Regions from separate parts of the Glutamicibacter ectropisis genome, predicted to be linked through region 1. Evidence: riboswitches for the same ligand, from Rfam matches in the RefSeq annotation. Region 1 holds a riboswitch; the other holds the start of a gene.
What was found. Region 1 has a riboswitch for glycine ahead of gcvP (aminomethyl-transferring glycine dehydrogenase). Riboswitches for the same ligand answer to the same signal wherever they lie in the genome.
Positions count from the first base shown of each region.

Region 2: another riboswitch for glycine. It lies ahead of cycA (D-serine/D-alanine/glycine transporter); the one in region 1 lies ahead of gcvP (aminomethyl-transferring glycine dehydrogenase).

Region 1 is NZ_CP125942.1:2,762,521-2,769,671, forward strand. Features, by position in the region: gene gcvT (glycine cleavage system aminomethyltransferase GcvT) at 1-432, opposite strand, end outside; gene gcvP (aminomethyl-transferring glycine dehydrogenase) at 445-3,291, opposite strand; glycine riboswitch at 3,457-3,554, opposite strand; gene QMQ05_RS12980 (SGNH/GDSL hydrolase family protein) at 3,656-4,444, opposite strand; gene QMQ05_RS12985 (serine hydrolase domain-containing protein) at 4,490-5,650, opposite strand; gene QMQ05_RS12990 (APC family permease) at 5,914-7,151, shown strand, end outside.
Region 2 is NZ_CP125942.1:3,155,220-3,162,370, reverse strand. Features, by position in the region: gene QMQ05_RS14840 (FUSC family protein) at 1-125, shown strand, start outside; gene cycA (D-serine/D-alanine/glycine transporter) at 195-1,685, opposite strand; glycine riboswitch at 1,862-1,969, opposite strand; glycine riboswitch at 1,971-2,069, opposite strand; gene QMQ05_RS14830 (LysE family translocator) at 2,210-2,830, opposite strand; gene QMQ05_RS14825 (Lrp/AsnC family transcriptional regulator) at 2,916-3,407, shown strand; gene QMQ05_RS14820 (heavy metal translocating P-type ATPase) at 3,501-5,744, opposite strand; gene QMQ05_RS14815 (heavy-metal-associated domain-containing protein) at 5,799-6,113, opposite strand; gene QMQ05_RS14810 (metal-sensitive transcriptional regulator) at 6,171-6,500, opposite strand; gene QMQ05_RS14805 (lipid II:glycine glycyltransferase FemX) at 6,597-7,151, shown strand, end outside.

The DNA.
Region 1 (7,151 bases):
AGCGTTATCCAGCTGAACATCAAATCCTGCTACTCGTTCTTCCAAAGCTGCAGCCACCACATCAGCATTGCCAGCGTTAGGAACGACGAGGAATTTCTCTTCCTCAAGGCGGTACACGATCAGATCATCGATGATCTTGCCTTCTTCATTCAAGATCAGCGAGTACTTGGCCTTGCCCACCTTCATGATGGTGAAGTTTCCAGCCAACGCGGTGTTCAGCGCGATGCCGGCCTGTGGACCGGAGAGGTAAACCTCGCCCATGTGGGACAGGTCAAAGAGTCCTGCGGTGGAACGAACTGCCCGGTGCTCGGCCAGTTCAGAACCGTACTTCAGTGGCATATCCCAGCCACCAAAGTCGGTGAAGTTTGCGCCGAGTTCTGCGTGCTGGGCATGCAGGGCGGTGTGCTTAAGTTCTTGGGTAGTTTCAGTCATCTCAAACTCTTTCTAGTCTTCGAAGGCTTCAGGAGCAGGGCAGGAGCAGATCAGGTTACGGTCGCCACCGGCGCCGTCAATACGGCCCACAGCTGGGAAGTACTTATCGAACTTCAAGCCGGAGACCGGGAAAGCAGCCTGCTCTACCGAGTACTTGCGATCCCAATTGCTGTTGATCACCGCGGTAGCAGTGTGTGGGGCGTTGCGCAGTGGTGACTGCTCGATGCTGTAGACGCCCGAGAGAACTTCTTCCATTTCCTGACGGATGGTGATCATGGCTTCGATGAAGCGCTCGATCTCGCCCAAGTCCTCGGACTCCGTTGGCTCAACCATCAAGGTGCCAGCCACTGGGAAGGACAGGGTTGGTGCGTGGAACCCAAAGTCGATCAGACGCTTGGCCACATCTTCTGCGGTGACCCCGGTCTTGGCGGTCAGTTCACGCAGGTCCAAGATGCACTCGTGTGCCACCAGGTCCTTGTTGCCGGTGAAGAGCACTGGGAAGTGTTCGTTCAGGCACTTAGCGATGTAGTTAGCGTTCAAGATTGCGTGCTTGGTGGCTTCGGTCAAACCATCGCCGCCCATCATGGCAATGTAAGCCCAAGAGATCGGCAGGACGCCGGCCGAGCCAAAGGCGGTGGCCACTACCGGCACACCATCGCGCTCGGTGTAGCTGCCCGAGGCATCGCCTGGCAAAAATGGCAGCAGGTGCTCGCCGACACCGATTGGGCCGACGCCTGGACCGCCACCACCGTGAGGGATGCAGAAGGTCTTGTGCAGGTTCAGGTGCGACACGTCGCCGCCGAACTTACCTGGCTGGGCCAGACCCACCATGGCGTTCATGTTGGCACCGTCGATGTACACCTGACCACCGGCTGCGTGAACCTTATCGCAGACCACACGCACGTCGGCGTCGTAGACACCGTGGGTGGATGGGTAGGTGATCATGATGGCGGCCAGTACGTCCTTGTTGGCCTCGATCTTGGCATCCAAATCATTGGCGTCAATGGTGCCGTCGGCAGCGGTCTTCACGACGACCACCTTCATACCAGCCAGTACTGCCGAAGCAGCGTTGGTGCCGTGGGCCGAGGCAGGGATCAGGCAGACATTGCGCTGGGCTTCTCCACGCGATGCGTGGTAGCCGGAGATGGCAAGCAGGCCTGCGTATTCGCCCTGGGATCCTGCGTTGGGCTGGATGGAGACGCCAGCGTAACCGGTGATCGCGGTCAAACGGCCTTCAAGGTCGGTGATCAGTTCACGCCAACCCACACTCTGTTCAGCTGGAACATAAGGGTGGATGGAAGCGAATTCTGGCCAGGTGATGGATTCCATCTCGGCAGCCGAGTTCAGCTTCATGGTGCACGAGCCCAGCGGGATCATGGTGCGATCCAGTGCCAGGTCACGGTCCGAGAGGCGACGCAGGTAACGCATCATCTGGGTCTCGGAGGAAATGGTGTTAAAGATTGGGTGGGTCAGGTAGTTGCTGGTGCGGACCTGGGAGGCTGGGATGTCGAATCCTTCGGGGGCCGAAAGCTCCACGCCGAAAACGCCCAGCAGGGTCTTGACGATATCCGAGGTGGTGGTCTCGTCGGTGGACACGCCCACCTGGGTGTCGTTGATCTTGCGCAGGTTGATCCCTGCTTCATTGGCGGCCGAGATGATCTGCTCAGCGTTCTCAACGTTGACTACTACGGTGTCGAAGAAGCTCTGAGAAGCCAAGGTGAATCCACCGGCTACCAGGGAGCTAGCAATCACGCGAGCGTGGTTGTTGGCGCGACTAGCGATCTGCTTCAGGCCTGCTGGGCCGTGGTACACCGCGTACATTGAGGCACAGATGGCCAACAGTGCTTGGGCGGTACAAATGTTGCTGGTCGCCTTTTCACGGCGAATGTGCTGTTCGCGGGTCTGCAGTGCCAGACGGTAGGCAGGAACTCCGGCGTCGTCCACCGAAACACCAACTAGGCGTCCTGGCATGGAGCGGGTCAGGCCATCGGCTACAGCCATGTAGGCTGCGTGCGGACCACCGAAGAACAGTGGCACACCAAAACGCTGGGTGTTACCCACGGCAATATCTGCGCCCTGCTCACCGGGAGGGGTGATCATGGTCAGAGCCAGCAGGTCAGCGATGACGGTGACCATGGCGCCGGCTTCCTTGGCGGCGGCGATGATGCCTTCATGCTCTGCGATGGAGCCGTTGTTACCTGGCTGCTGCAGCAGGATGCCGGAGATGTCACCCTCTGGCAGACCAGCGGACAGGTCAGCGACTTCAACTTCGAAGCCCAGTGCGTCGGCGCGGCCCTGCACGACCTTGATGGTCTGCGGGAAGATATTGGAGTCCAGGACGGTCTTGCCCTTGGCCTTCTTCTTGTTGGCGCGGCGCATCATCAGCACTGCTTCGGCGGCGGCCGAGGATTCGTCCAGCAGCGAGGCGTTGGCGATCGGCAGACCGGTCAGATCCATGACCATGGTCTGGAAGTTCAGCAGGGCTTCTAGGCGGCCCTGGGAGATTTCCGGCTGGTACGGGGTGTAGGCGGTGTACCAGGCAGGGTTTTCCACGATGTTGCGGCGGATTACCGCTGGGGTGATGGTGTCGTAGAAGCCCTGGCCGATCATCTGGGTCTTCATGACGTTCTTCGAGGCAAGCGCACGCAGGTGGGCCAAGGCTTCGGTTTCGCTCAGTGCGGCTGGGATATCCAGCATGGAGTCTTGGCGAATGTCTGCCGGAACGGCGGTATCGATCAGATCATCTAGGCTGCTGTAGCCCAGAGTCTGAAGCATGGTCTCTACATCTGCTGGACGCGGGCCGATATGGCGAGAAACAAATTCGCTTGTTGTTGAAGCCGAAGTCTGCGTGACGGTCATGGTGCTGGAGTCTCCACGGGGATCTGTCTTGGCGCATGCCAAAGGAAGGACGCTTTGCCTCCCCATCCCTGTTGCACTACCTGAGAGTTTTACACGTCCGGCCAACTAAGCCGGGCGCTTGCACCTTCGGTGAACCGGTTCTGGCCGGCTACTTTCCAGAGTTGCCTCGTGATGGCGGTACGGGGGCCTGAGAGTTTCCTGGGGAGGAATTGCTCCTACGGCGCCCGTCCATGGTGTGAACGGGACTCTCCCGCCATCCGTCTATGGCGTGTGCTACCGGTCAGAGAGCTGCAGCACACCACCATGTTACCTGCCCCGCGCTGAACGTCAAAGACACTAACGAAGAAAAACCGTCACAAAACGTTTAATTCGTGGCTGCGGAAAGCTGAAGGTACTGAGGATACTTGGCTGAGAGCGTGTCTCCCGAGGAGGTTCCGGTCAGTCGACGCTTGATCCACGGCGCTAAATGTTCTCTTGCCCAACCCAATTCAGCCTTGAGTTTTTCACCGCGTGAGTTCACTGCCAATTCGGGAAGAACGGGAGCCTGAATCAGTTGCGACCAATCATCATCAGTGACCTGGTGCTCAGCTAATACTTCGAGCACCTTGGAGGCCATCAGGCCATGCCCCAGTTCGTTCATGTGCAGTCGGTCCACGGCCCAGTAGCGTACGTCCGAAAATTCTCGCCACCGCCAGTAATCGGCAATGATCGCGCCGTGGGCATCGGCGATCTCGCGAACCTTCTCGTTATAAATGGCCGTGCGTGGACGGGTCTTGGAGAACAGCGGGGACTCAACGGTGTCAAAACCGGTAAATAGCAACACGGTGCTCCCGGCCTCGTTGAAGCGTCGGACAATTCCTTCATAACCACGCATCAGTGCGTCAAGGTCTGCTGTGGGCCGCAGAATGTCATTGCCGCCGGCATAGATGCTGACCAAATCTGGTTTCATGGACAGCCCTTGGTCGAGCTGCTGGTTAATGACCTGACCGATCTTTTTGCCACGCACCGCAAGGTTGGCGTATTCCCAGTCCCCTTGGGTGCAAAGCACTTCCGCGACTCGGTCGGCCCAACCGCGCACCTGATTGGGGCGTCCCAGATCAACGTCGCCAACGCCTTCTGTGAATGAATCACCTAATGCCAGAAACTTCTTCACTTCAATCCCACTTCGTATTTCTGATGCTCTTGCGATTTGGACAGATTAGTAGGTTTTTGCTTTGGCGTTCTTCGCCAGGATCAATTGTCGGGCTAGTTGTGAGAGCTGCACACCGGTGGCGGTGTCCCTGACCCCTTCATTACGCGAAGGAATGAAACCAAAGCCCAGTTGGTAGGCAGGATCAGCGAAGGCCAAGGAAGAGTTTGCCCCGTCATGCCCGTAGGCAAAGATGGATCCATAATTCACTCGAGCCGTGGCTTTCATGAACCCTAGGGCGAAGGCCTGCAACAGACCATTGGTTCGGTCGTGGCCATAGACCAATTCGGTAGAAACCCGAGACCAGGTATCTTCGCTGAGGAATCCGCTGGTGGCTCCAAGTGCCGGAACGGCTCCGAAGGAGGCTGCGTAAATCCCGGCCAAACCTTGAGCATTGGCGACACCGCCCATGGATGCTGGCCCAAGTTCACGCACCTGCGCGGCATTGGCCAGTTCGTGCCAGTTGTATACCGGGCCGTCGGCCAGTGCGAATCCGGAAGCGGAGTTCACGGCCAGGCCGCCTGGCGAGAATGGATCAAAGAATTCGGTGGGCGCATCTAGGGCCGGGAGCACGTCGCGGTAGCGCGGTTCCAGGGCCGGATCTTGACCGATATAGACGTCAACGCCCAATGGTTTACGGATGCGCTCTTCAAATACTTCTTGCAGTTCTTTGCCGGTGACTCGGCGGACCAGTTCTTCCATGAGCACGCCCATGGTGATGGCGTGGTAACCGACAATGTTTTGACCCAAAGGCCAGATGCTTGGCATGGAGGCCAGGACCTTGGCGTATTCAGCCGAGTTCAGCAATACCTCGCTTGGTACTCCCCCGGGAACTCCAAGGACACCGGCTTGGTGGCTGAGTACTTCGCCGACGCTCAGGGCGCTTTTGCCTCCAGCGCCAAATTCAGGCCAGTAGGTCACCATCGGTGCGTTGGGATCGATCAGGCCATCTTGCACCAGTAGGGCGATGACCAGTGCACTCAGACCTTTGGTGCAGGAAAAGACGCAGGTCAGGGAATCTGCAGCAAGGTGCTCCCCCACACTATGGCTGAGGACTAGTTCGCCTCGGTGATAAACGGCTAGCTGCGCCGAATAGTCTTCTTCTTCGGCGGCTCGTGCTTCCAGAGCCTGAGCCAATGGTGCGAAATCTTCGCTGATCACCGAGTCCATGTACATCCTTAAACCGCTTGTCCCTTTTCAACTAACCCTAGTCGGATTCACCATGATTCTCGATGGACGCGCCTTGACACGCCTTTGGGGATATCCGTACGTCAAGTCACAGGTTCAAATGCCAAATACCGTTCATCGTTCCTTTACTACCGCTGAACCTGCGAGTCTGTGAGCCAGCCCGGTAGGCGGTTTGCCGACCTTGAACGCAACCACTAAGTTTGTCATGCTTGCCACCAATATTTGAAGGAGATGAACTCGATCGCATGACTGTGGATAGTGACTCGCCGGTAACCCCGAGCCAGGATTCAGAACTCAAGCGGGTGATCGGCCCAAAGCTGCTGCTATTCCTCATCATGGGCGATATTATCGGCGCAGGTATTTTTGCTATTACCGGCAAGGTTGCCGGACAGGTTGGCGGCGCAGCATGGCTACCTTTTTTGGTGGCCTTCGCCATCGCCACCCTCACCGCTTTCAGCTACTTGGAACTGGTGACCAAATACCCTCATGCCGCCGGCGCAGCACTGTATGTGCATAAAGCCTTCGGCGTCCATTTCGTCACCTTCATCGTGGCCTTTACCGTGGCCTGTTCTGGCATTACCAGCGCCGCTACTTCGGCAACTTTGGTGGGACAAAACCTCTTGATTGGCTTCGGCCAGTTCATTGATGGAGTACCAACCACACCGCAGGCCGGCATGTGGGCAGCGATTGCCATCATCGTGATCCTCGCGTTGATCAACCTGCGTGGTGTTGGTGAGAGCGTGAAGTTCAACCTCGTGCTGACCATCGTGTCGCTGGCCATCATGGCCGTAATCATCGGTATCGGTTTCGCTGTCATTGCCTCGGGTCAGGGCGATGTAAGCCGTCTGGTGGTCTTCGAAACCCCCTCGGATCGTAGCATTTTCGCGGCGGTGACCATGGGTACCGCTATTGCGTTCTTCGCCATGGTGGGCTTCGAAGACTCGGTAAACCTGGTTGAAGAGACAAAGAACCCGAATAAGATCTTCCCGAAGATCATGCTCATTGGTCTGGGCTTGTGCGCGGTGATTTACATGCTGGTGGCCATCACCGTGATCATGGTCATCCCTACCGGCGACCTGCTCAACCCAAAGAACCCGGATGCCGGCATCCTGCTGGATGTGGTGCGCATTGGTGCTCCCAACATTCCTGTCGATGCTATTTTCCCGTTTGTCACCGTCTTCGCGGTGGTCAATACCGCGCTGATGAACATGTTGATGGCCAGCCGTTTGCTTTACGGTATGGCACGTCAGGGCGTGCTGCCACAGTTCTTGGGCAAGGTGCACTCCACCCGCCGCTCCCCTTGGGTAGCCATCCTATTCAGCACGGTGATGGCGATCGCTTTGGTTGCTTATGTGAACCTCGACAGCGAGAACGGTATCGTCGGCTCACTCGGTGGTACCACGGCATTGTTGCTCCTCTGTGTCTTCGCAGTAGTGAACGTGTCGTTGCTGGTTCTTCGCCGCGAAAAGGCACCAGCAGATGC
Region 2 (7,151 bases), 390 kb from region 1:
CCCCAGAGCCCGCCTCCAGCCTGCTCATCGACCGCGTGGCCATGACCGCACTGGGCGCCGCTGTGGGTGCCGTGCAGAGCATTATCATCGGAATCATTGCCAGCCGGCGCCAAATCGTCAGTTAGGAAAAACAGTAGTCCCGCACCTAAGGAACACGGTGCGGGACTACTGAAAACGGTCTAACTCAACGACAGTTACCGACGGGCTTCCTGTTCCAGGTGCTCATCACTGTGGCCGAAAGCCTTGCTGTCCCGGTAGGCGGCAGCTTCGTAGCGTTCGTGGGCCACCTTGCCCATGTGGGCAACGCGCAGTGCTTCATGCCGCGGATTGCGTCGCACAAACAGGTACCCCACGCCCAAGATCAGGAACCAGCTCGGTGTGACCAGCAAAGCGACCAGGGTGTCAGGCTGGGTGGTCAGCGCCCACAAGATGAACCCGAAGAAGCCCAAGACTACATAGGGCATAACCCGTCCGCCGGGAACCTTAAAGTTCGATGCATCGTGCAGGTGCGGTCGACGAGCGCGGAACACCAGGTAGCTGAGCAGGATGATGGTCCACACGAACATGAAGCACAAGGCCGAAACGGTGGTGACCAGCGTGAAGGCCTCCATGACTGAATCGCCACTGTAGAGCAGGACCACGCCGGCGAGCAGGAACATGCACGAGAACATTAGGGCGTTTCTTGGGACCTTGCGGCCTGAAAGCTTCTTGAAACCACTTGGCGCATCACCTTCCTGAGCCAAACCACGCAGCATGCGGGAAGTGGAGTAGATCCCGGAGTTGGCGCTGGAAGTAGCGCTGGTGAGTACCACGAAGTTGATGACGCCGGCCGCGCCGGCCAGGCCTGCTAAGGCGAACATTCCCACGAAGGGGGAGTTCTCCGAGGAGAACAGCGTCCACGGCTGCACGGTCATCAAAATGATCAAGGCGCCGACGTAGAAGAAGAGAATACGCAGCGGAATGGAGTTGATGGCCTTGGGCAGGGTCTTCTCCGGGTCCTTGGTTTCGGCGGCGGTGGTGCCGACCAGTTCGATGCCAACAAAGGCGAAAACCGCAATTTGGAATCCGGCTACGAAGCCCATGAATCCGGTGGGGAACATTCCTCCATTAGTCCACAGGTTCGCTACCGAGGCGGTGGCATCATTGTGTTGGAAGCCGGTAATGATCATGACCAGACCCACGACGATCAATGCACCAATGGCCACGATCTTGATCAGTGCAAACCAGAATTCGGTTTCACCAAAGGCCTTAACGGTAGCCAGGTTCAGGACCAGCAACAGGGCGATGCACGCCAATGCCGGGATCCACAACGGCAGGTCACCCCACCAGAAGGCCACATAGTGGGCGATGGCGACCACGTCGGCGATGCCGGTGACCACCCAGCAGAACCAATAGGTCCAGCCGGTGAAAAATGCTGCCCAGGGACCCAAGAGGTCGCCGGCGAAATCGGCAAAAGTCTTGTAGTTCAGGTTGCTCAGCAAAAGTTCGCCCATGGCGCGCATGACGAAGAAGAGCATGAAGCCGATGACCATGTAGACGAAGATGACCGATGGGCCTGCCACGGAAATGGTCTTGCCCGAGCCCATGAAGAGTCCGGTGCCGATGGCACCGCCAATGGCGATGAGCTGGATGTGCCGATTAGAAAGTCCGCGTTCGAGTGTGGGATCAGAACTGGTGGTACTCATGCTGGTTGCCTTCCAGGAGTGTGGCGTGACGCCTAGCAACTTTCTTTGCTGAGAACGCCAATATCGCCTGGCTCCGGGAAGACAACGATAGCCAGATGCACTAAGAGCAACTGCTAGCTATGCCCATTGGAGAGAGCCAGCGAACTGGTGAACTACAAGCGTCACTGTTCGTGGTCCCTCCCCAATCTGTATAGTGACCTGAGAGTTTTCGCTTGGACCCGACTACTGGGCCAAACTTGCTCCTTCGGTGAGCGCAGAATACTCTGCACTGCTTTCCAGAGTTGCCTTCTCGTGGCGGTGCGGATGCCTGAGAGTTTCCCGGGGAGGAAATTGCTCCTACGGCGCCCGCCCTTGGTGAGGACGGGACTCTCCCGCCACGCATCAACGGCACAAATGGTGATTGCTATCACAGTATGCGCAGAATAATGAATGTGATGCAAGTCGCACACGTGAAGATGTCGCGCGATCCTCAGGGTAGACCCTTGTCGGGGTTCGCCTAAAAGTGGCGCAAGGGGTATTCGCGTTCAGCTTCCGATGGTCATCAAGTGATGGATAGCCGTGGCCAAGAGTCCGCCACCGATCAGCAAAAGGGCTGCACCACCAAGTAGGGCGATGGCGCGGTCCGCCCAAGCATGGCGCTGCAGCCCGCAGGTGCGAACGAGCAGGATTGTCAGGCCCCACCACAATCCGGAGCCAAGGATAATCGTGGCGCACAGGGTGATGGTGCGGATCGTCGTGTGTTCGTCGTGGCCAATGAACTGCGGCAGGATCGCGGCGAAAAATAGGAGTGCTTTCGGGTTGGTGGCGTTGGTGGCGAAGCCACGTACAAACCCGGTGGGCGTTCGCGGTGCCACTGTAGGGGAAGCCACCTGCGTTCGGCGAAGCCCGGAGCGCAGCATGCTGTAGCCCATCCATAAAAGTACTCCGGCACCGAGTACCTGCACGATGTCCAATGCACCGGGGATTGAAAGAATTAGTGCAGTGACCCCTGCGACCGCCAATAGTGTGTGCAGGGTTAACCCGCCCAGGATGCCCAGCGTGGTGGACGCCGCCTCGCGTGCGCCACGGGTTGCTGAATTCAGGACCAGTATGAGGTCGGGGCCGGGGACCGCTAGTGTCACGAGCAGTGCCAGGATGAATGCCACCCAAGATTCCAATGCCAAAGTTGAACTCCGATTTATAGACAAATTCTTCCAACAAGATATGCCCCGGATTCGTTAGGGTTGAGGCATGGATGAATCGCAGAAGAAATCAGAGAGAGTTCCCGAATTGGATTCGGTTGATTGGGCAATTCTTGAATTGCTGCAGGTTGACGCGACGATTCCGAATAAAGACATCGCCGCCAAAGTAGGCATCGCCGCTAGCACCTGCCTGGAACGGATCAAGCGCATGCGTCGCAACGGCACGATTACTGCCACGCGGGCCCATGTCCTGCCCAGCCTGCTGGGCCGCGGCGAACAGGCCTTCTTAGGGATCCAGGTCCGTCCACACGCTCGAGAAACCGCCAACGATTTTGTGCAGAAGGCCCTAGCCCTGCCTGAGACGCTGGCGTTGTATAACGTCAGCGGTAACGACGATTATCTGGTCCACGTAGCGGTGGCCAATAGCACCGAGTTACAAAGCCTGATCATCGACAAGCTGTTGGCCCTGCCTCAGGTGGTGCACTGCCGTACGCAACTGATTTTTGTTGAGCCGTGGGTGGCCCCGCTGCGGCATCGCTAAGTTTGCTGGCCGCTGGCTGTCTTGGCCAAAGAACGCCACAGGGGCGCTGACACCTCGATAGGTGTCAGCGCCCCTGTTCAACTAGGCGCTTGGCTATTTGCCAAAGCGGCGTAACCGCAGCGAATTCGCCACGACCAGCACCGAGCTAGCTGCCATGGCAGCGCCCGCAATCATTGGGTTTAGCAAACCCAGGGCAGCGATCGGGATGCCTGCGGTGTTGTAGGCGAAGGCCCAGAATAGGTTCATCTTGATCGTGGATAGGGTTTTTGCCGAGAGATCGATAGCGGCGCTGACCTGGTGCAGGTCATTGCCCATTAGGGTGATGTCGGCGGCTTCAATGGCCACGTCGGTGCCTGAGCCCATGGCGATACCAAGATCTGCCTGGGCCAGTGCTGGGGCATCGTTGACACCGTCGCCCACCATGGCCACAACCTTGCCTTGGGCTTGTAGTTCGGCAATGGTCCGCGACTTATCTGCGGGGAAGACCCCAGCGAAAACATCTGCCGGATCGATGCCTACCTTGGCTGCCACCTTCATGGCAACCGAGGGGTTATCGCCGGTGAGCAGAACTACCCGCAGGCCACGTCGTTGTAATTCGGTGATGGCTGCGGCCGAGGATTCCTTGATCTGGTCGGCCACCGAGATGACAGCCTGGAACTGTTGGTCCACCGAAACTAAGATCGCAGTGGCCCCTGCAGCTTCAGCCTCTTCTAACAGTGCCTGAGCAGATGCATCGAGCACGGTGCCCTGCGCTGCTAACCAGCTGGGGCGCCCAACAACAACGCGCTGGCCATCAACAAGTCCCATCACGCCGCCACCGGGCTCCGAATGGAAATCGGTGGCCTGAGCCAAGGGACCAAGTTCTGCCCCCGCACGGGCGATAGCCTGAGCGATCGGGTGCTCCGAATGATGTTCTACGGCCGCCGCGAGCTGCAGGATCTCATCAGCGTCTACCCCAGCAACCGGGGTGGTGCCCGTATGGGCCATGATGCCGGTGGTGACGGTGCCGGTCTTATCCAAGACCACGGTGTCCAGCTTGCGAGTATCTTCCAAGACCTGCGGGCCGCGGATCAAGATCCCTAATTGCGCGCCACGACCGGTACCGACCAGAAGCCCAATCGGGGTAGCCAGACCCAGAGCACAAGGGCAAGCGATCACCAGTACGGCCACCGCAGCACTAAAGGCTTGATATGGATCGGAACTGATCAGCCACCAGATACCAAAGGTAGCCAGCGCAATGGCCAAAACAATGGGAACAAAGACTGCAGAAATACGGTCAGCTAATCGTGCAATGGGCGCCTTACCCGACTGGGCTTCGGAGACCAGCTTGCCCATCTGGGCCAGGGTCGTTTCCGCGCCGACTCGAGAAGCCTTGATGACCAAGCGTCCTGAAGTGTTCAGCGTTGCGCCAGTGACTTCGGAACCAACCTTGACTTCCTGGGGCACCGATTCGCCGGTCAGCAGTGAAGTGTCTACCGCACTGGATCCCTCGACGACGACGCCATCGGTGGCGATTTTCTCTCCGGGGCGCACCACAAAGTGGTCACCGACCTGCAATTGTGCTGCCGGAATCTTGACTTCTTGGCCATCACGCAGAACTACCGCGTCCTTGGCCCCCAAGTTCAGCAGGGACTTCAGCGCATCCGAGGCTGAAGACTTGGCGCGATGCTCTAAGTAGCGACCCAGCAGGAGCAGGGTCGCCACCACGCCGGCGGTTTCAAAGTAGAGCGCGTGCTCAGTCATCGCCATGCCGGTATGCGCCGTCATCTGCGGATCAAGGATGAGCTGAATGGCAGAGAAGAGGTAGGCAGCCAACACACCCAAGGACACCAGCGTGTCCATGGTGGAGGAGAAGTGGCGAGCGTTGATCGCCGCTGCCTTATGGAAAGGCCATGCACCGTAAAAGACCACGGGTGTGGCCAGCGCGAACGCCACCCAACCCCAGTGCGGGAACTGGGCAACCGGGATCATCGAGATCACGAACAGTGGAATGGTGAAGACCGCCGAAACGATCAGTCGCAGCAAGAGGTGGTTGGGTACTAGATGCTCGTGGCCGGAGTGCTCGTCATGCTCACCGTGTTCGGGAACTGCCGGTTTCTTGAGCGTCGCCGTGTATCCGGCTGCTTCAACGGTGCTGATCAGCGTTTCGTCGCTAACACCCTGGGGTACCTCCACCTTGGCGGTCTCCAAGGGGAGGTTGACTGAGGCGGTGACCCCGGGGAGTTTACCGAGTTTACGTTCCACCCGGTTCACGCATGAAGCGCAAGTCATGCCTTGAATATCTAGGTCTACGGTGCGTACTTCGGGTTGCGCTTGTTCTGGCGCGTGGGAAGACATTTTTACCTTGCACTTTCTTGCCACCTTTGGTGGCGTGGTGCCTGGCTGATGAAGCTAGGCGTTGATTGCTTCTACGGTGTAACCGGCCTCGTCAATGGCTTCGCGGATGCTCGATTCGCTCAGCTTCTCGGTCGAAGTGACGGTGGCGGTGGAGATGCCTTGGGCATCGAGAAGGACGTCGACGTTCTGCACACCGGATAGTTCTTTGAGCTCTTCAGTGACCGATGCGACGCAGTGGCCACAGGTCATGCCCGAAATTTTGATCTCGGTTTGGTTAGTGAGCGGTGTGGCTTGCTCACGAGTAGTGATCTGAAGTCCCTGTGCTGGTGTGGCGTTGTTTTCGGAGGAGCATCCGCAGTTGCAGCTCATGATCTTGCTCTCTTTCGATGAATTCTGTGTGAATGTGTTTTGAGGATAAAGAAGTGGCTATCGCACGAGTCGGGAAATCGCTGCCGTGGCTTCAGCGATCTTTTCCTGAACGATGGTGGGGTCGCCGGTCTCGATGGAAGACTTCGCCGCATCAACCACACAATGGCCGATGTGATCATCGATGAGTTGCACGCTGACCTTGTGCAATGCGGCGTTGATCGCGGAGATCTGGGTCAGGATGTCGATGCAGTATTTGTCTTCATCCACCATCTTGGCGACCCCGCGAACTTGGCCTTCGATGCGCTTGAGGCGACGCTCCAGCGCAGACTTGTCTGCGTGATAGCCGTGATGCTCGGCGTGGGTATCTGGGCTCTGGCTGGTTTCCATACCTCAATAATACCCCTCGGGGGTATTAAGTCAAATACCATCCGGGGGTATCTAGCCTCCCTGCTTATCTGCACGAAGCACGATAGGATTTCACCCGTGAGCCACAACGACCTGCACGTGCGTCCGATTTCCAGCGCCGAACACTCAGCCTTCCTTGAAACCGCCCACGACGTCAGCTTCCTGCAGCGTCCGGAATGGGCCCGGGTCAAGGGCGGCTGGCGTGGCGAATCCCTCGGCTTCTTCGACCAAGACGAACTGGTAGGCACCGCCCTGGTGCTGCACCGAGCCGCCCCCGTGATCAAAAAGACTCTTGCCTACGTACCCGACGGTCCGGTCATCGACTTTCAGACCTACCGGGCAGAGAACGTCATTGGACCACTGGCCGCCTACCTCAAAAACCGTGGCGCCTTCCAGCTGAAAATGGGGCCAGGACGCGAAGTGCGCACCTGGGCGGCCGCAGCTGTGCGCAAGAATCTCGGCAAGGAAGGCTTCAACCAGCTTTCCGACCTCGAACTTAAATCCAGCTCCGAGCAGGCCCTTGCTCTGAACGACGCACTGCTAGATCTTGGATTCACCAAGGAAGACGTTGGACTGGACTTCGGTGCCGGTCAGCCAGAATACGTAGCCCGCGTCGCGCTGCAGGACGAAGAA